Regions from separate parts of the Enterobacter sp. K510 genome, predicted to be linked through region 1. Evidence: predicted binding sites of a transcription regulator. Region 1 holds the regulator's gene; the other holds the start of a gene.
What was found. The regulator LexA, encoded in region 1, represses DNA repair genes until DNA is damaged. The targets are predictions, from matches to a motif close to TNCTGTATGTACATACAGNA.
Positions count from the first base shown of each region.

Region 2: the regulator LexA is predicted to act here: its motif matches at 3,896-3,915, upstream of umuD (translesion error-prone DNA polymerase V autoproteolytic subunit).

Region 1 covers NZ_JBNRLQ010000009.1:26,592-38,415, forward strand. The annotation lists gene malE (maltose/maltodextrin ABC transporter substrate-binding protein MalE) at 1-655, opposite strand, end outside; gene malK (maltose/maltodextrin ABC transporter ATP-binding protein MalK) at 1,031-2,140, shown strand; gene ACQUTD_RS16015 (maltoporin) at 2,311-3,630, shown strand; gene malM (maltose operon protein MalM) at 3,745-4,698, shown strand; gene ubiC (chorismate lyase) at 4,876-5,373, shown strand; gene ubiA (4-hydroxybenzoate octaprenyltransferase) at 5,386-6,255, shown strand; gene plsB (glycerol-3-phosphate 1-O-acyltransferase PlsB) at 6,348-8,777, opposite strand; gene ACQUTD_RS16040 (diacylglycerol kinase) at 8,907-9,275, shown strand; gene lexA (transcriptional repressor LexA) at 9,384-9,992, shown strand; gene dinF (MATE family efflux transporter DinF) at 10,063-11,382, shown strand; gene ACQUTD_RS16055 (CsbD family protein) at 11,540-11,749, shown strand.
Region 2 covers NZ_JBNRLQ010000010.1:148,766-156,436, forward strand. The annotation lists gene ACQUTD_RS17650 (ParB/RepB/Spo0J family partition protein) at 1-1,853, opposite strand, end outside; gene ACQUTD_RS17655 (Y-family DNA polymerase) at 2,181-3,452, opposite strand; gene umuD (translesion error-prone DNA polymerase V autoproteolytic subunit) at 3,452-3,880, opposite strand; gene ACQUTD_RS17665 (hypothetical protein) at 4,209-4,514, opposite strand; gene ACQUTD_RS17670 (hypothetical protein) at 4,610-4,990, opposite strand; gene ACQUTD_RS17675 (DUF6012 family protein) at 5,000-5,587, opposite strand; gene ACQUTD_RS17680 (hypothetical protein) at 5,593-6,009, opposite strand; gene ACQUTD_RS17685 (thermonuclease family protein) at 6,095-6,562, opposite strand; gene ACQUTD_RS17690 (lytic transglycosylase domain-containing protein) at 6,572-7,060, opposite strand; gene ACQUTD_RS17695 (prepilin peptidase) at 7,036-7,650, opposite strand; gene pilM (type IV pilus biogenesis protein PilM) at 7,654-7,671, opposite strand, start outside.

The DNA of each region.
Region 1 (11,824 bases):
TCAGACCCGCTTTCGCGCCCGCGCTGTCGACGCCGACATCTTTCACGTCATACTTGCCGTTTTCATACTTGTACGCATATCCACCGTCGGCGGCGATCAGCGGCCAGGTGAAGTACGGCTCCTGGAGGTTGAACATCAGCGCGCTCTTACCTTTCGCCTTCAGCTCTTTATCCAGCGCCGGGATCTCTTCCCAGGTTTTTGGCGGATTCGGGACGAGATCTTTGTTGTAAATCAGGGAGAGGGCTTCAACAGAAATCGGGTAGGCGATGATCTTGCCGTTGTAACGCACCGCATCCCAGGTGAACGGGAAGAGTTTGTCCTGGAAAGCTTTGTCCGGGGAAATTTCCGCCAGCAGGCCTGACTGCGCGTAGCCGCCAAAGCGGTCGTGCGCCCAGAAAATAATGTCCGGGCCATCACCGGTGGCCGCCACCTGCGGGTATTTCTCTTCCAGTTTATCCGGGTGTTCAACGGTCACTTTGATGCCAGTGTCTTTCTCGAATTTTTTACCCACTTCGGCCAGGCCGTTATAGCCTTTATCGCCGTTGATCCAGATAACCAGCTTACCTTCTTCAATTTTGGCGAGAGCCGGTGCGGTCAGCATCATCGTCGCGATCGCGGATAATGCCAGAATGCCTGCGCCAGTTTTGATTTTCATAAATCCCGTCCTTTTTGGTGATGTGCTCTGACGATGTCGAACACAGGTACACAGAGGTGGCTTAACGGGTCTTAGTCTCCTGGTTTGGCAAGCGCTTCTCATCCTCCTGCGCCCTACGCCCCACCCCTCCTTTGTGTGATCTGCTTTGCATAAAACCCAGTTATGCGGGGCAGCGCACACAAAAACCCCGCCATTTTTGCAATCGCCATCACGAATTTCGCTGCAGCACGGAACTTGTGGGGGCAGAGCCGGTCGCCTCATCCTCCCGTCTCCTCCCCCATAAAAAAGCGAAGGGTGGAGGATCCACCCGCGCAATCAATCCCGCATAGTCCCCGCATCTTGAAGGTTTCAGCGTAGTAACAAAGGGAGAAGGGCATGGCGAGCGTGCACTTGCGCAAGGTAACGAAAGCCTGGGGCGACGTAGTCGTTTCGAAAGACATCAACCTCGACATTAATGAAGGCGAGTTTGTGGTGTTTGTCGGGCCGTCGGGCTGCGGTAAATCGACACTGCTGCGCATGATTGCCGGGCTGGAAACGATCACCAGCGGGGATTTACTGATTGGCGATACCCGCATGAATGACATCCCGCCCGCCGAGCGCGGCGTCGGCATGGTGTTCCAGTCGTATGCGCTCTATCCGCACCTGTCGGTGGCGGAGAACATGTCCTTTGGTCTGAAGCTGGCGGGCGCCAAAAAAGAGATGATTAACCAGCGGGTTACCCAGGTGGCGGAAGTGCTGCAACTGGGGCATCTGTTGGATCGTAAGCCGAAGGCGCTCTCCGGCGGTCAGCGTCAGCGTGTCGCCATTGGCCGTACGCTGGTGGCCGAGCCGCGCGTCTTCCTGCTGGATGAACCGCTGTCCAACCTCGACGCCGCGCTGCGCGTGCAGATGCGTATCGAGATCTCCCGCCTGCACAAGCGGCTGGGACGCACGATGATTTACGTGACCCACGATCAGGTCGAAGCGATGACGCTGGCCGACAAAATCGTGGTGCTGGACGCCGGGCGCGTGGCGCAGGTCGGCAAACCGCTGGAGCTGTATCACTACCCGGCAGACCGCTTTGTGGCGGGCTTTATCGGTTCACCGAAGATGAACTTCCTGCCGGTGAAAGTGACCGCAACGGCGATCGATCAGGTGCAGGTGGAACTGCCGAACCGCCAGCAGGTCTGGCTGCCGGTGGAGAGCAGCGACGTGCAGGTCGGCGCCAATATGTCCCTTGGCATTCGTCCGGAACACCTGCTGCCCAGCGATATCGCCGATGTCACGCTGGAAGGCACGGTGCAGGTCGTCGAACAGCTGGGCCACGAAACGCAAATTCATATTCAGATCCCCGCCATCCGTCAAAACCTGGTCTACCGCCAGGCTGACGTGGTGTTGGTAGAAGAGGGTGCCACATTCGCTATCGGCTTGCCGCCGGAGCGTTGCCATCTGTTCCGTGAGGATGGCACCGCTTGTCGTCGGTTGCACAAAGAGCCAGGCGTTTAAGCATTCCCATAACTTACACAAAATCATTCAGGGTGCATCGAGGCGGCAAGAGAATGAATCCCCGGGAGCGTACATAAGTACGTGACTGGGGTGAATGAACGTAGCCAACAAAGAGGCAACCTGAATGATGAAGTGTAAAAAGAAAAGCAATGCTCTCAGGAGATAGAACGATGATTACTCTGCGCAAACTTCCACTGGCTATCGCCGTTACAGCAGGCATTCTGTCTGCTCACGCTGGCGCGGTCGACTTCAAAGGTTATGCCCGTTCTGGTATCGGCTGGACCGGTAGCGGCGGCCCGCAACAATGCTTCCAGGCAACTGGCGCACAGTCCAAATACCGTCTCGGTAACGAATGTGACACTTACGCCGAAATCAAATTAGGCCAGGAAGTATGGAAAGAGGGCGATAAGAGCTTCTATTTCGACTCCAACATTGCCTATAACTCCTCACAGCTGAACGACTGGGAAGACAGCAATACCCCGGCGATCCGCGAATTCAACGTTGTGGGTAAAAACCTGATCGATTCTCTGCCAGGCGCGAACATCTGGGCCGGTAAGCGCTTCTATCAGCGTCATGACGTGCACATGATCGACTTCTACTACTGGGATATCTCCGGTCCGGGCGCAGGTCTGGAAAACATTGACGTTGGTATCGGTAAACTTTCCTTCGCTGCAACCCGTTCTACGGAATCCGGCGGTTCTTCCGCATCGGCAGAGCGCGATCCGGTGACGGGTGAAAGAACTTATAACAACGATGTGCCGAACGACGTGTTCGACGTGCGTTTAGCAGGTCTGGAAACTAACACCGACGGCGTACTGGAACTGGGCGTTGACTACGGTCACACCAACCTGCCGGACAACTACACGCTGCGTCAGGGCGGCTCGAAAGATGGCTGGATGTTCACCGCTGAACATACCCAGAGCATGATGAAAGGCTTTAACAAGTTTGTGGTGCAGTACGCCACCGACTCAATGACCTCCAACGGCAAAGGCCGTCCGGAAGGCGGCAGCATCAATAACGATGGCAGCATGATCCGCTTGCTGGATCACGGTGCGATCACCCTGGCCGATCGCTGGGATCTGATGTACGTCGGTATGTATCAGGATATCGACCGTGATGACAACAACGGCACCCGCTGGTGGACCGTGGGCGTGCGCCCGATGTTCAAATGGACGCCGATCATGAGCACCCTGCTGGAAGTGGGCTACGACAACGTGAAATCACAGCGTACCGACGACACCAACAACCAGTACAAAATCACCCTCGCGCAACAATGGCAGGCTGGCGACAGCATCTGGTCCCGCCCGGCTATCCGCGTATTCGCCACCTATGCGAAGTGGGATGAGAAATGGGGTTACGCTAACACCAACGCGGATACCGCTGCCGGTTATACCAGTGGTTTAGCGTACAACGATACCTCCGCCCGTACCTTCAGCCGTGGCGACAACGACGAAGTGACCTTCGGCGCGCAGATGGAAATCTGGTGGTAATCCCCCGTTAACCTGACGTAATGACCAAAAGAGGGGCGCAAGCCCCTCAACCCTTTGGGTGACGCGCGCTATTGCCTGGCAACCGTGGCACCTGTGAATTCAGAGGTGAAAACAATGAAAATGAAAAAAAGTCTCGTCGCATTCTGTCTGAGCGCCAGCCTGCTGGCGGCATGCCCGCTTTCCGCGCTGGCGGACGTCAACTTTGTTCCACAAAACACCAGCAGCGCCCCGGCTATTCCGGCGGCGGAGCTGCAAAAACTGACCTGGACGCCGGTTAACCAGTCCAAAGCCCAGACCACCACAGTAGCGGCCGGCGGACAAACCATTAACGTGCCGGGGATCAGCGGCCCGGTGATCGCCTGGAGCGTGCCGGCCAATATCGGTGAACTTACGCTGACGCTGACCAGCGAAGTGGATAAACAAACGCAGGTCTTTGCGCCGAACGTGCTGATCCTCGATCAGAACATGACGCCATCCGCTTTCTTCCCGAGCGACTATTTCACCTATCAGGAACCGGGCGTGATGAGCGCCGATCGGCTGGAAGGCGTGATCCGCCTGACGCCTGCGCTGGGTCAGCAAAAAATCTACGTGCTGGCCTTTACCCGCGATCAGGATTTGCAAAAGACCACCAAACTGATCAACCCGGCGAAAGCCTATGCCAAAGGCGCGGGTAACGCGATCCCGGATATTCCCGATCCGCTGGCGCGCCACGTCACCGATGGCAAGCTGACGCTGAAAGTGAAAACCAACAGCGGCTCCAGCGTGCTGGTCGGCCCGCTGTTTGGCTCCTCCGGCCCGGATCCGGTGACGGTGGGCAATACCGCCGCCCCGGCAACCGCTTACAACGCACCGGCTGCACCTGTTGCTGCGCCAGCCCCGGCACCAGCTCCGGCAGTGAAGAAAGAGCCGGTGCTGAACGAAACCGAAAACTACTTTAACCAGGGTATCCGTCAGGCCGTCGCCAAAGGCGAGATCGACAAAGCCCTGAAATTGCTCAACGAAGCAGAAAGCCTCGGATCTAAAACTGCCCGTTCAACCTTTATCAGCAGTGTAAAAGGCAAGGGGTAATTCACCCCGCAATGCTGATTTTGCTGTTTGGTGCGCCTTAACGGGCGCACCTTTTTTTGCGCCCCGCGCACGCTGTTGCGTATCTGTTACGCTTTTGCAAAGGACATGAACTTTGCCCGCCCGTCTGTGCCGGTTCTGCGATACAATACTTTTACGTTTTGTACCGGAGAGTAAGGCATGTCACACCCTGCGCTAACGCAACTGCGTGCGCTGCGCTACTTTGACGCAATCCCCGCGCTGGATCCGCAACTGCTCGACTGGCTGTTGCTGGAAGATTCCATGACCAAACGTTTTGAGCAGCAGGGCAAACAGGTGAGCGTGACGCTGATCCGTGAAGCCTTTGTCGCGCCGGATGAGATCCCTGAGGAGCTGCCGCTGCTGCCTGCGGAATCACGCTACTGGCTGCGGGAAATTTTACTCTGTGCCGATGGCGAACCCTGGCTTGCCGGGCGCACGGTGGTGCCTGAATCCACCCTCAGCGGGCCGGAGCTGGCGCTGCAAAAGCTGGGTAATACGCCGCTCGGTCGTTATCTCTTTACCTCGTCTACGCTTACCCGTGACTTTATTGAAATTGGGCGTGAGGATACGCTGTGGGGACGCCGCTCCCGTCTGCGTCTGGGCGGGAAGCCGTTACTGCTGACGGAACTGTTTTTGCCGGCATCGCCGTTGTACTAAGAGGAAGATAAAATGGAGTGGAGTCTCACTCAGGATAAGCTGCTGGCCTTTCACCGCTTAATGCGCACCGATAAACCCATCGGCGCGCTGTTACTGTTATGGCCCACGCTGTGGGCGTTATGGGTCGCCACGCCGGGCGTGCCGCCGCTGTGGATCCTGGCGGTATTTGTCGCGGGCGTCTGGCTGATGCGCGCGGCGGGCTGCGTGGTGAACGATTATGCCGACCGTAAAATCGACGGCCACGTGAAGCGCACGGCAAACCGTCCGATGCCCAGCGGCGCGGTAACGGAAAAAGAGGCGCGCACGCTGTTTGTGGTGCTGGTGCTGCTGGCCTTTGTGCTGGTGCTGACCCTGAACCTGATGACCATTGCGCTCTCGGTGGCGGCGCTGGCGCTGGCCTGGGTTTATCCGTTTATGAAACGCTACACCCACTTACCGCAGGTGGTGCTGGGCGCGGCCTTTGGCTGGTCCATACCCATGGCGTTTGCAGCGGTGAGTGAGTCCTTACCACTGAGCTGCTGGCTGATGTTTGTCGCCAACGTCTTATGGGCAGTGGCCTATGACACGCTCTATGCGATGGTTGACCGCGATGACGATCTGAAAATCGGCGTCAAATCGACGGCCATTCTGTTCGGGCGTCACGACAAACTGATCGTCGGCCTGTTGCAGGTAATAGTGCTGGCGCTGATGACCGCCGTCGGCTGGCTGAATGGGCTGGGCTGGCCTTACTATGCGTCGATAGCAGTAGCTGGTGCGCTCTTTATCTATCAGCAGTGGCTGGTGGTGAACCGCGAACGCGAGGCCTGCTTTAAAGCCTTTATGAACAATAACTACGTGGGTCTGGCGCTGTTTTTAGGGCTGGCGGTGAGTTATCTGCTGTAAATAAAAAAGGCCGGGAGGCGGTGACGCCTTACCTGGCCTGTGATTCTGTGCGTGTTTGTAGGCCCGGCAAGCAAGCGCCGCCGGGCATTACGTTATACCGCGTCCGTCTGACTGGTTGCGCTCTCAATCGTTAAGCGCACATCAGAGGTCACCAGATCGGCGAGCAGCTGATAAACCTGCAAGGTTTTCGCCGGATCCGCATCCCCCGTATCGCTGATATAACCCTCGTCACGCAGCGTCAGCACCAGCGTACTGAACACCGCCTTATCGAAGAACTCCGGCGCGTTAATACCGTGCAGCACCGACAGACGCTGCGCCAGCGTGCGGCTCTCTTTTTCCAGCGTACTGCGGTTGATGGACGGGTTCGCGCTCAGCAGCCAGAAGGTGATGGCATAGCGTTGCAGCGTTTCACGGGCGCCGGCCGCCAGCAGTTGCAGCGTGCGGGAGCGTGACGGATTGATATGCAGACGATCGTCTTTATCAATGATCAGCCCCTGGCGCAGCAGTTCGGTGGTCAGGGTATCCAGTACCTCTCCTAACGCCTCTTTTTCCCAGCGCAGGAACAGCTCGGCTTTCAGCATTGGATACAGCGCTTCAACATGACGCAGCATCTCCTCGCGGGAGATATGGCGATGCTGGGTAATGATAGCCGCCATCAGGGAAGGCAGAACCAGCATATGCGCGATGTTGTTACGATAGTAGGTCATCAGCACCGCCTGCTCGCGCGGCAGAATGATGATGTCGCCGATGGTATCTTTCTCGACTTCAAACTTGTTCATTTGCAGCGCGTGATCGATAAGCCCGGACGCGGTGCTGGCCGGAACGGTGGCGTCTTCTGAATAAGGCGCATTGCGCAGCAGATCCAGATAACAATCCAGCTGCTCGGTCAGCTGTTCGCGGGTCAGCGAACGCTGGCGTGACGCCAGCAGCGCCGTCGAACACAGGTTCATGGCGTTCGCCGCACCGGCGTTGTTAATGCGCACCATCAGCTCGGCGGCGATGGTATTCACCGTCGGCGTCAGCCACGCCGGGCGCACCGCTTCAATAGGATCGATCGCTTCGCGCCACTCCGGCACATGCTGATTGAGATACGCGTTCAGCGGGATCGGCTCGCCAAAGTTCACATAACCCTGGCCCAGATTACGCAGCTTGCTTAAGCCACGCACCATCTGCATCAGGTTCTCTTTCTCTTTGGTCGCGCCGCGCAGCTCTTTGGCGTAAGTGCCCACTTCCATCACGTGCTCGTAGCCGATGTAAATCGGCACTAACGTAATAGGACGGGTGCCGCCGCGTAACATCGCCTGAAGGGTCATCGACAGGGTGCCGGTCTTCGGATCGAGCAGACGCCCGGTACGGGAACGACCGCCTTCCACAAAGTACTCCACCGAATAACCCCGGCTGAACAGCTCGCCGAGATACTCACGGAACACCGTGGAATAGAGCTTGTTGCCCTTGAAGGTACGACGGATAAAGAACGCGCCCAGGCGGCGGAAAATCGGCCCGGCGGGCCAGAAGTTCAGGTTAATACCGGCGGCGATATGCGGCGGCACCAGCCCCTGGTGGTAAAGCACGTAGGAGAGCAGCAGATAATCCATGTGGCTGCGGTGGCAGGGCACATAGACGATCTCGTGACCGTCGTGGGCCAACTGACGCACGCGCTCGGCGTTGTGGACGTTGATCCCCTGATACAGCCGGTTCCAGGTAAAGCTCAGAATGCGGTCAGAGACGCGGATCATTTCATAGGAGAAGTTCGCCGCAATCTCTTCCATCAGGGCGACGGCATTTTGCTGTGCCTTTTCATGGGAGATCTTTTTGCTGCGCGCTTCGTCTTCCACCGCGCGGGCAATGGCTTTTGAGGCCAGCAATTTATTGAACAGATCCTGACGCGCAGGCAGGCGCGGGCCGACCGCGGCCAGACGCTGGCGGGCAAAATGCATCCGCGCGACACGCGCCAGTTTCTGGGCGATAATTTTGTCAGTGCCATGTTCGGTGGCCATGCGGCGCAGCGAAACCGGCGGCGAGAAGCGCACAAAGCTGTCGCGTCCCAGCCAGGAGATAGCAAAGAATTTCTGTACGCCGTTCAGCATACGCAGCGGCGGGTTGACCTCGCCTTTCTCTCGACCCGGCGAGCGGCCAAACATCACCGACACCGGTACCATTTGCACGTCCAGATCGGGGTGGCTGCGGTGCAGATCGAGGTAATCATGGAACAGCTTGATCGACTCTTCCTTCGGCGTGTACCAGGTGAACACGCGGGGCCCGCTGTGAATAAAGATATAGCGCGGCAGCAGCGTGCCGTCGATTTCGAGTGGCTCCAGCGGATCGGGCAGATCGTTTGCCAGACACTGCGCGCGCAGGGTCAGTAAATCTGCCTTCGAGTTGTACGGTAAGACGTACATAATAGGGCGTGAGGTATCAAGTCCCAGTTCCTGGGCAGGTTCTGCCGGAATGGGCTTGCTTTTTACCAACGCGCCTAATGGTAAATTAAGTAATTTGTAGTAAATTCGTGGCCAGCCGGACATATACGATGTGAAGCCTCTGGTTAATAATCCTGTTGCGCCGCAAGAATATCAGAAAGCGCGCGTAAATTCTGTTGTACCAAGGTCTGCTTGCATAGACATTGACGCTAATTACATAAAAAGGTTCTTTTGATGGCCAATAATACCACTGGGTTTACTCGCATCATAAAAGCAGCAGGGTACTCCTGGAAAGGCGTTCGCGCCGCCTGGATCAACGAAGCGGCGTTTCGTCAGGAAGCGGTAGCGGTGATCCTGGCGATTGCCATTGCCTGCTGGCTGGACGTGGACGCTATCACGCGCGTGCTGCTGATCGGCTCGGTAGCGCTGGTAATGATAGTGGAAATTCTGAACAGCGCGATTGAAGCGGTGGTGGACCGTATCGGCACGGATTTTCATGAACTTTCCGGGCGCGCAAAGGATATGGGCTCGGCGGCGGTGCTGATGTCCATCCTGCTGGCGCTCGCCACCTGGGGCATGCTGTTGTGGTCGCATTATCGATAATGCTCGCATAAATCGACAAACTCCGCTGTTTTGCTCAAAATTCGATTCCAAATTTTACTTTGCCTGTATATACTCACAGCATAACTGTATATGCAACCAGGGGGCGGTATGAAAGCTTTAACGGCCAGGCAGCAAGAGGTGTTTGATCTCATTCGGGATCACATCAGCCAGACAGGCATGCCGCCGACGCGTGCGGAGATCGCGCAGCGCTTGGGGTTCCGTTCCCCGAACGCGGCTGAGGAACACCTGAAAGCGCTGGCGCGCAAAGGCGTACTGGAGATCGTTTCCGGCGCGTCCCGCGGTATTCGTTTACTGCTTGAAGATGTTGACGGACTGCCGCTGGTCGGGCGTGTCGCGGCAGGTGAACCGCTGCTGGCGCAGCAACACATTGAAGGCCATTATCAGGTCGATCCCAATCTCTTTAAACCCAATGCAGACTTCCTGCTGCGCGTTAGCGGCATGTCGATGAAAGATATCGGCATTATGGACGGCGATCTGCTGGCGGTGCACAAAACCCAGGAAGCCCGCAACGGCCAGGTCGTGGTCGCGCGTATTGACGATGAAGTGACCGTTAAGCGGCTGAAGCGTCAGGGTAATACCGTGCAGCTGCTGCCGGAAAACAGCGAGTTTTCTCCTATCGTGGTTGACCTGCGCGAGCAGAGTTTCACCATCGAAGGGCTGGCCGTCGGCGTGATCCGCAACGGTGAGTGGCTCTAATCTCTTCTTTCCACGCGGCGGCAACATCATGATTGCCGCCGCGCGTCCGTTTCCCTTCTGGTAATTCAACGTGGCCTTTCTGACGACTTCCGACAAAGCGTTGTGGCGTCTTGCGCTGCCGATGATTTTTTCCAATATCACCGTGCCGCTGTTGGGGCTAGTGGATACCGCAGTCATTGGTCATCTCGACAGCCCGGTTTATCTGGGCGGCGTGGCGGTTGGCGCCATGGCCACCAGCTTCCTGTTTATGCTGCTGCTTTTTCTGCGCATGAGTACCACCGGCTTTACCGCCCAGGCCTTTGGCGCAAAAGATCCTCACGCCCTGGCGCGGGCGCTGGTGCAACCTTTACTGCTGGCGCTGATCGCCGGTTTCGCCATCATCCTCTTTCAGACCCCGCTGATTAATCTCACTCTGCACATTGTGGGCGGCAACGACGCGGTGCTGGAGCAGGCGCGGCGTTTTCTGGAGATCCGCTGGCTGAGCGCCCCGGCATCGCTGGCGAACCTGGTGCTGCTCGGCTGGCTGCTGGGTATTCAGTATGCCCGCGCGCCTGTGGTGCTGCTGGTGGTGGGCAATGTGCTGAACATCGCCCTCGATTTATGGCTGGTGATGGGGCTGCACATGAACGTGCAGGGGGCGGCGCTCGCCACCGTTATTGCGGAATACGCCACTTTTGTGGTCGGCCTGCTGATGGTGCAGCGCGGGTTGCGTCGCCGGGGGATCAGCCTGGCGATGCTGAAGACCGCCTGGCGCGGCAATATACGGCGGCTGCTGGCGCTTAACCGCGACATCATGCTGCGCTCGCTGCTGCTTCAGCTGTGCTTTGGTTCCATTACCGTGATGGGCGCGCGTCTGGGTGGCGACATCGTGGCGGTGAACGCCGTGCTGATGACGCTGCTGACTTTTACCGCCTACGCCCTGGATGGTTTTGCCTATGCGGTTGAGGCCCATTCCGGGCAGGCCTATGGCGCGCGCGATGGCAGCCAGTTGCTCAGCGTCTGGCAGGCGGCCTGTCGGCAGTCGGGGATAGTGGCGCTGGCGTTTGCGCTGGTGTACGCGCTGGCCGGTGAGCAGATTATTTCGCTGCTGACCTCCCTGCCGGATCTGCAACGGCTTGCCGGGCACTATCTTGGCTGGCAGGTGATTTTACCGATCGTGGGGGTATGGTGTTATCTGCTCGACGGCATGTTTATCGGCGCCACCCGCGGGACGGAGATGCGTAACAGTATGGCCATCGCCGCCGCCGGTTTTGCCCTGACGCTGCTTACCGTACCGCTGCTCGGTAATCATGGCCTGTGGCTGTCGTTAACCGTCTTCCTGGCGCTGCGTGGGATTACGCTGGCGTGGATCTGGCAGCGGCACTGGCGTCACGGCACCTGGTTCTCATAAGTTCACTGGCGCTTTATTGCGTTGATGGTTAAATATTCCGAATAATCTCCGCTTCGACATATCCTTAACTACAATAATTATCACGTTCAGCAGAAATCGAACGAACTGATGGATACTGAATATATTTTTATTCAAACCGAACGATGAGGATATCATTATGAATAAAGACGAAGTCGGCGGTAACTGGAAACAGTTCAAAGGTAAAGCGAAAGAACAGTGGGGTAAATTAACCGACGATGATATGACTGTCATCGAAGGTAAACGCGACCAGCTGGTTGGTAAAATTCAGGAGCGTTACGGCTACCAGAAAGACCAGGCTGAGAAAGAAGTTGGTGACTGGGAAACCCGTCACGATTACCGCTGGTAATCACGGACTTCTGCGGCAATTAGCGTTACAGCTACCCTGCCCGAAAGGTACAAGGATGTACCAACCTCTCACTAC
Region 2 (7,671 bases), on a different contig from region 1:
CCTTTTTTGAAAGCCATAAACTCGTCTTTATTAACGCTGACGCCAGCCTGAGTAAGTTGGTCGATCATTCCTTCTTTCTTGAGACGACTCCATAAGTTTTGAGCTGAAGGTTTCCAGTACTCATGAATATCGAAGTTCATTGCAAATTCGAGTTTTTGAAGATTACTTTTCTTCTTGGGTTCGTACTGAGATACGGAACCGTCCAGCGTAGCAGCGACACAGAAAGCCTGTAGCTCGAGTAACTGGTCTGTTCCTAATGACGTCAACAGTGTGAAATCGTCCTCCCAACCTTTAGGGAGTGATTCGGACCACTTGGCCTTAGCCATTCTAAGCTGTTTAACTGCCTCACCATCTTCGCAACCAGGGGCGGCTTCGATCATCGTGCGAGTTGTTTCCTGAATGGTGAAGCAAGCTGGATTCTGATGATAACCAGCGCTGAAAACTGACAGAGCAAGCTTCTGAACGGTCAGAGCCAATGCAATTTCCGGCTTTTGTAGCAAAGCTGCCTGGACTGCCAAAGTGCGTTCACATGACAGTGATCTGGCCAGCGCAGCTGAAACTTGTGTGACAGGAACGACCGTACCATCAGTGTTTACTTTTACGGCTTTGTTTTCTTTACTGGCTTTATCAACAAGCTTCATCAACCCACGCGTAAAAACAATATCGCCATGATAGCCAATTGAAACAATGACGCCACGCTGTGATTTGTATTCCTGGGTGAACTCGGCCGCATCCAGTATTTCGGTCTTCTGCTGTTCAAGCTCATTACGCTCTTTTGATAAAGGACGAAGGGCTTCCCATTTTTCTTCACCTATGAGTTCTTCGGCCTCTTCCATTGCAAATTTAACATTTTCGAGCTTATCGTAAATAGCATCTAACTGATTCTGCTGTTCTGTAGTAAATGCGTAATCTTCAAGCTGAGGTCGCGGGAACTCATAACGTTTTGAATCATCCCCCCAACTCTCAAGACGCTCCTGACTACCGTACCAGCTCCATCCCTCATTATTAGCGACTTGCTCAGCGAGCACTTGCAATTTATTAAGTGCCAGCTCCTGAACAAGGGACGGATTCAAAATATAACCACCATGACTTTCATGCTGCGTGAAGAGATCATGTTTAATTTCACCACCTGCATCACGGTAAGCATCTATACCAACGACTTTGATATACTTGTTATCGCTAACAGGTTCCTCTTCATTCAAAGCCAGACGGCGCAAGTCCTTCGGACTCTTATCATAAGAACAATTTTCCCATGCTTTTAACTGGAGGTCGTGGTCGTCAGTAATGCTCAAAGCAATTAACTGATTTAATGAAATTTTATTATTCCTCAGTAACTGCATTAACTCAGGAGCCATGTTAGCTAGCTTCATCAACTTCCTGACATAGTAGGCTTTATAGCCAAACTTGGCAGCAATCACTTCTACTGAATCACCATTATTAGCAAGTTCGTTGACGGATACGATCAGGTCTGACAGATGCATATCAACGCGGTCATTGTTTTCGGAGACTGAGACTACAAGCGCATCAGCTTTATCAATGAAATCAACGCGTACAGGATAATCATCGTCAATTGCACCAACACGATGGAGGTAATCAAGAGCCATAAGTCTACGCTGACCTGCGGCGACAAACCAACAGTCCTGCTCAACTTCGTCATCGCTGAACACAATTAAGTTTTGTAAAAGATTACGCGCTGCTATTGATCTCGCAAGACTAATAATACCGCGTTTAAAATTTAACGTATCAACATTATGTTTGCGGGCATTAAGTGATGTCTGACGCAGTTTTTTATATGGTACAGTAGAAGAAACAGTATTGATATTGCTGGTAGTGGAAGCGGTATTATTTAACATGTTAGCTCTCCTTTGAGAATGGCCAGTGCCGGAAGTGAACAACAATGAATCCACAATGGACGTTCATTTGTCATTTCAATAATGATATTATGCCAGGATAAAACATTAAAAACAACCAAATACAGCACAATAATTAATATTTATTTCAATGGAATAACACACTGAATAATTCAGAGCAGTTATATATATTCCTTTATTCAGTCAATAACTAAATCGGGGGACCCTCTGGGTTCCGATTTAGTTGTTTACTGAGATTTTAGAAATAACCTATTTTTTGGGGGTGGTCGCCCACAGGGAGGCCCCCCCATACCAGACGGATTTAATCTTTTATAACTTTGCAATCGGAATTTCGTTCCATCTGGTCGTATAGGCTGGTGACAGCATTTCTCGCTTCATCTGCCACTCTGGGGCAATGCCTCGCCCGGCAAACCAGACTTTGCCTTTCCCAGAATGGTTGATCCCATCCAGAACCTTCATCAGCGCGTCGCTGTGCTCCCGTGGCTGTACCTCATCAAAAAGATTCAACTGGGACACACCACTTGGAGTGAAGTCGTTCAACATCACGCCTGCTTTTGCATAACGACGTCCATCTAGCCAGATACGGCCGAGGGCCTTCACTGCAGCGTTAATAATGTCGCGGGTATCGCGGGTTGGCAGCAGAAGCTTTTCGCTGGCCACATTGCCGTAATACACCTCGTTAACTGCGAAAGGAGAGGTTTTTATAAATACCGATACGTGCCGGCAGAACTGTTTCTCTCCACGCAGCTTTTCGGCCGCGCGTTCGGCGTATTGGCAAATAGCCTGCCGCAGCGATTCGTAGGACGTGATGCGCTCTCCAAATGAGCGACTGCAGACTATCTGCTGCTTTGCGGGCGGTGCCTCTTCAAGAGATATACAGGCCTCACCGTTCAGCTCGCGCACTGTACGCTCCAGCACCACGGTAAAGTTCTTGCGTACAAATGTCGGGTTCATGCGCGCCAGTTCTAGCGCAGTTTTAACGCCATACGTATTCAGTTTTTTTCCGATGCGGCGGCCGACGCCCCAGATTTCCTCCACCGGCTGCAGCGAGAGTAGTTTTTCCGTTCTCCTTGGATTGCCGGGAGTAAGGGCCAGTACGCCACCAAACTGTGGCCACTCTTTCGACGCCCATTGCGCGCTTTTAGCCAGCGTTTTGGTCGGGCCCATCCCTACGCCAATTGTCAGCCCCGTTCCGGAGCGGACGTGCTCGAGCAGCTGCCGGCCAAAATCCTCATAATCGATGCAGCTGTCTATACCGCGGATATCGAGAAACATCTCGTCGATACTGTATTGCTCGACGCGAGGGGCAAGTTCCTCAAGATGTGCCATGACCCGATTGCTCATGCTGGCGTAAAGCTCGTAGTTGCTGGAGAAGGTGATTACGGGCTCTGGGAACTGCATTGCTTTCAGCTGGAACCAAGGAATACCCATCCGAATCCCCAGCTGCTTTGCCTCTTTCGAGCGTGCGATCACGCAGCCATCATTGTTGCTGAGAACGACAATAGGTCTATTTCTCAGGTCCGGTCGGAAAACCTTCTCGCAACTCGCGTAAAAGCTGTTCACGTCGGCCAAAGCAAACATCAGTCTCGCCCCCGGGTTTTGTGGATGAAGGCTGTCACCACCCCAAAAATCTGAAGATGATCAGGATCTGGCCAGAGAGTAGGGTAAGAGGGATTCATCGCCTGCAGTCCCGGTCGGGGTGTTAGTAGCAGTTTTTTTACAGTGAACTCACCGTCGATTTCGGCTATTACGATATCGCCGTGCTGAGGTCGTTCGGCCTTGTCCACGATGAGCAGATCCCCGCTGTGGAGTCCAATGTCTCGCATCGAGTTGCCGATGGCCCGGACAAAGTAAGTGGAGCTGCGTCTCTGTATGCAATACTCATTCAGGTCCAGCTCAGACTCTGTGTAATCAGCTGCCGGCGAAGGGAAACCAGCCTGGCATCTTTCCAGGAAAAGAGGGAGTGTAAGTCTTTCTGGTGTGAATGCCGCTGAATGGATTTGGAGCATAAGCCCTCCTTAGAATACTGTACACATATCCAGTATTATTGGAGTTTTTGGAATTCTTGCAAGGGTAGAATCTGGAACTTTACCTAATCGACTGTTTTTTAACAGCTTAAGCATTACTGAGTGGTGTTGAGGATCGTCGAAGGTGAGGGAAGGGGGACAAAGCACGAGTGGAGGCTGTAGCCATTATAGTCTTGCCGTGAAAGCGGCAAGACTATGAGGTGATGGTGTAAACATGATTTCTTCAATATCAGGTCAAACTCTTCAGGCGATATTTCCGAACGCTTAACACCTCTCTTCAGGCGCTACATTTTGTGGCGTTTACTAGCTATCACCATTTATGGCCCCATACATATGCCAAGCAAAGCTGTAATGAAAGATTATGTTTAGTCGACATAAACTCTGCACATTGATCATCATCGAAAACTGGTAGTCCATCGTTTACTTTAAGAAGGTGAGGGTTTTCATTTCGCTCTTGATCCAAAGTTCTTCTATCGAAAATTCCGCTCGAAGTAATACCGACCAGATCCATATAATGCCACTGTGCGGTTTCTAATTCATCAAGAATCTTTTTAGGGTTTTCAATTTTAGAAAGCAAATTTTCCAGCTCATGTTTTGCCTGTGCTTTTTTCATCATTATTTTCCGTTTAGAGTAAACGCCTCTGCTACCTGACATTTATTTCAGGTGGTGGAGGGGTTGGACAAGAGAAACGCGTCAGGTCTGTTAGTGGGTCAAGTTCCATCCTGGATTGAATAAGGGAAACTTATTTGCACATCACTGACATCGTTATCAAACCATACATCAAAGAAGTCATGCGATTGTTCATAAAAACCATGCTCACGAAAAAACTTTTCGTCGAGTTCTTTTTGTTTTGCGAAAGTATGCTGCATAAAAGTAATGAATTGCACGTTACCCGGATCAACAAAACCCTTCACATATTGTCTTCCTTCTCGCTGAAAAGATTTTTGCCAGTCGTGAGAATCAGTAAAAAGTTGTTCAAGCGTAGCTAAATCGGTTTTACCAGAAAAAAACAGACCAGACAAAGAGCCGTAATTACCTACGTGTAAATCAACAAAACAATCATGAGTAAAATCAATTTTACTGAAATCCATTACAATCACCTATATAATAATCGCCTGATCTGACGAAGGCAGTCGCCTGAACATAGAGCAATCACTATTCAACCGTTCTGATTGAATGGTATGCAGTAACAGGCTTTCCTCTCTGGACAAAAGAAAATCTCCCCAGCTGTATTCCTTCCACACATCATGTGTTTCTTTACCAGGTTTATTTAAGAAGGACTCCATCTTCGGCTGGATTCTTACCGGAGCCAGATTTTCATAGGCGGAATGAACTCGACTTTTCCATTCATCAAAACCACCATTTAACATTATATCTTGTGAAACCATATCAAACTCATCATCTTCAATATAGGTCGTCACTCGATGCTTAATCATCCCCAAGTTTTCTATATCCCACAGATAGTCAGCGGTAAAGGATTTGAGGTGTTTATCAGTATTCAGTAAAAGCCCATTGATAGCCTTTCTGCCTTTTATCATCCCTACCCAAATATTTTTATTAGGGTGTGGCCGGCCAGTCGACAGTGCATCGCCTTCAAGTTTGAAATCCAGTTCAGGAATAGTTATTGATTCAAGGTGACACTTGTTTAACATAAGGTGAAAAAGAGTCGGAACTATATGTATATACATAAACTTTATCGCCTCTCAGGAAAACTAATGGTGACACCCGTTGCATTACTTGTCTGAAAGACATCCATCAAATCATAAGCTATCAACCATTCTTTAAACTGAGAGGTGACATTCTCGCTATCAATGAAAAGAGTTAGGTACTCAAATTCATCTGTTTCAAACAGAGGTTGTAAATCACGCCCATTGACAATAGCGTAAGCTGTTAGCCACTGAATATCATTCATATCTGTTATTTTCTTTACAGCAAGTGACTCAGAACATGGCAACGCCGTAAATTCAGAAAATGTTAACTTACCACCACTATTGAATCGTTCTCTAAGTACGGCGCTTTCTGCTGTGACAACGTTTAATTCAACTTCAAGAAGGATATGATCATCAAGCAAACAGTTATTAAGGGCATGTTTCTCTTTATCAGTTAACATAGTTTAAAATTCCAATTTTCTTATTAAACGTGACACTACCTTAAATTTATTTAAGGCAGTGGAGGGGGTGGACAAGCAAAGCGCGTCAGTTGTTTTTAATTCGCCATTCCCACGGAGGAAGAGGATCACTGTCAGCCCACAGGCCGCGCTTTTGTTCCTGCGCTTCTTTTTGCAGGTCTGGAAGTGATTTATCTGTGTTGTACTTGTCGTAAACCCATGCAGCACCATAAATCACCATAGTGCGATTAACATTGATAAACTTTGTTTCAACCATACCCAGAACCCGCCCGTAACGATCGGTATTTTGATACGTCACCTTAACGGGATTTCCTGCAACAAGTGTCTTAAGTTGATTCGTTGACCAGCGACCAAAAGGCTGCTTCTTTTCAGGTGCATCAATATTCAATAACCTCACTCTGACAGGATTCTGCTCGCGTAAGACTTCGATTGTGTCCCCGTCAAGCACCCGGACCACACTCCCCTCAAATTGAGTCGCACTTGATACGTGGGGATATATATAGAGAAGTGAAACAAACAATAAAAATAGTTTCATTTGAAATTATCAACCTTCACCGGTTAAAACGAGATAGCGCGCGTACACCTTTTTAGCATATTTAAGTCTGAACGGTGCATTAGCGCCTTTAAATCCCGCGTTATAAGCGCCTACAGATTCCCAGTTCACACCGTTAGATGCTATGTTCTTTGCAAGAATCCACGCTCCTACATATATATTTTGACACGGGTTATCCATTAAATCATTGCGTGTGATACCCATAACAGACAAAGTTGGAAACCAGGACGAATTTATTTGCATTAATCCCACATCTTCACTAACAACCTTTCCTCCACGTTTATTTAAACCAATAGCCCTGGGATTCATACTGCTCTCTACTTCAGCAATCGCTATAAGTAATCTGTGATCTATCTGAAAGCGTTCCGATGCCTTAACAAAGCAATGATGGAATCCTCCAGATGCAGGAGGACTATTAGCAGCAAAACTTAAAAAGGAAATGAAACAAAGACCAATCAAAGAAAACCTAATAGTGAACATACGTTAAACCCTGTAAAAGTGAAGTAAGCAACAGTCACAAGGGGTATCTGCTTAACCCATTGCATGAAAAACAACATAAAGAAGAGCGTAATTAACATTATTACCGCTGCGTATTCAGGCGAAAGCAATAATCCTATAGAAGGAAACACATAATAATCACCTGAAGCTATCCATGTTTCTTTTTTCACTATATAGCCATACAAACTTAAGATAACAACTGGTGCCATATAAAAAGCCATAGCAATTAATGAGGTAAATACATCTTTAGTGTGTAGCGAGTATACCGAAACAATGACTAAAAGATAAATGATTAAATCAGGAATCCATCGCTTACAAACATCAGTGTAAGCTGCTATTGCAAGGAGTCCAGAAAATATAAGGAGAATAATATCAGATGAAAGATAAAAGACTAAACCGACGATCGAGAATAAACCTAATGCAAAAATAGGAAAACTTGTAATTTCTTCTTTGTCATTTTGCAACTCAGTGCAACTCTCTATCGCTTTTCGTTTTGCTCTTGTATAGGAGAAAGGAAAGCAAACACAAACAACAAAGGAAGTTAGCGGTATCAATAATAAATAATGAATCATGTTTCATCTCACATAAACAAT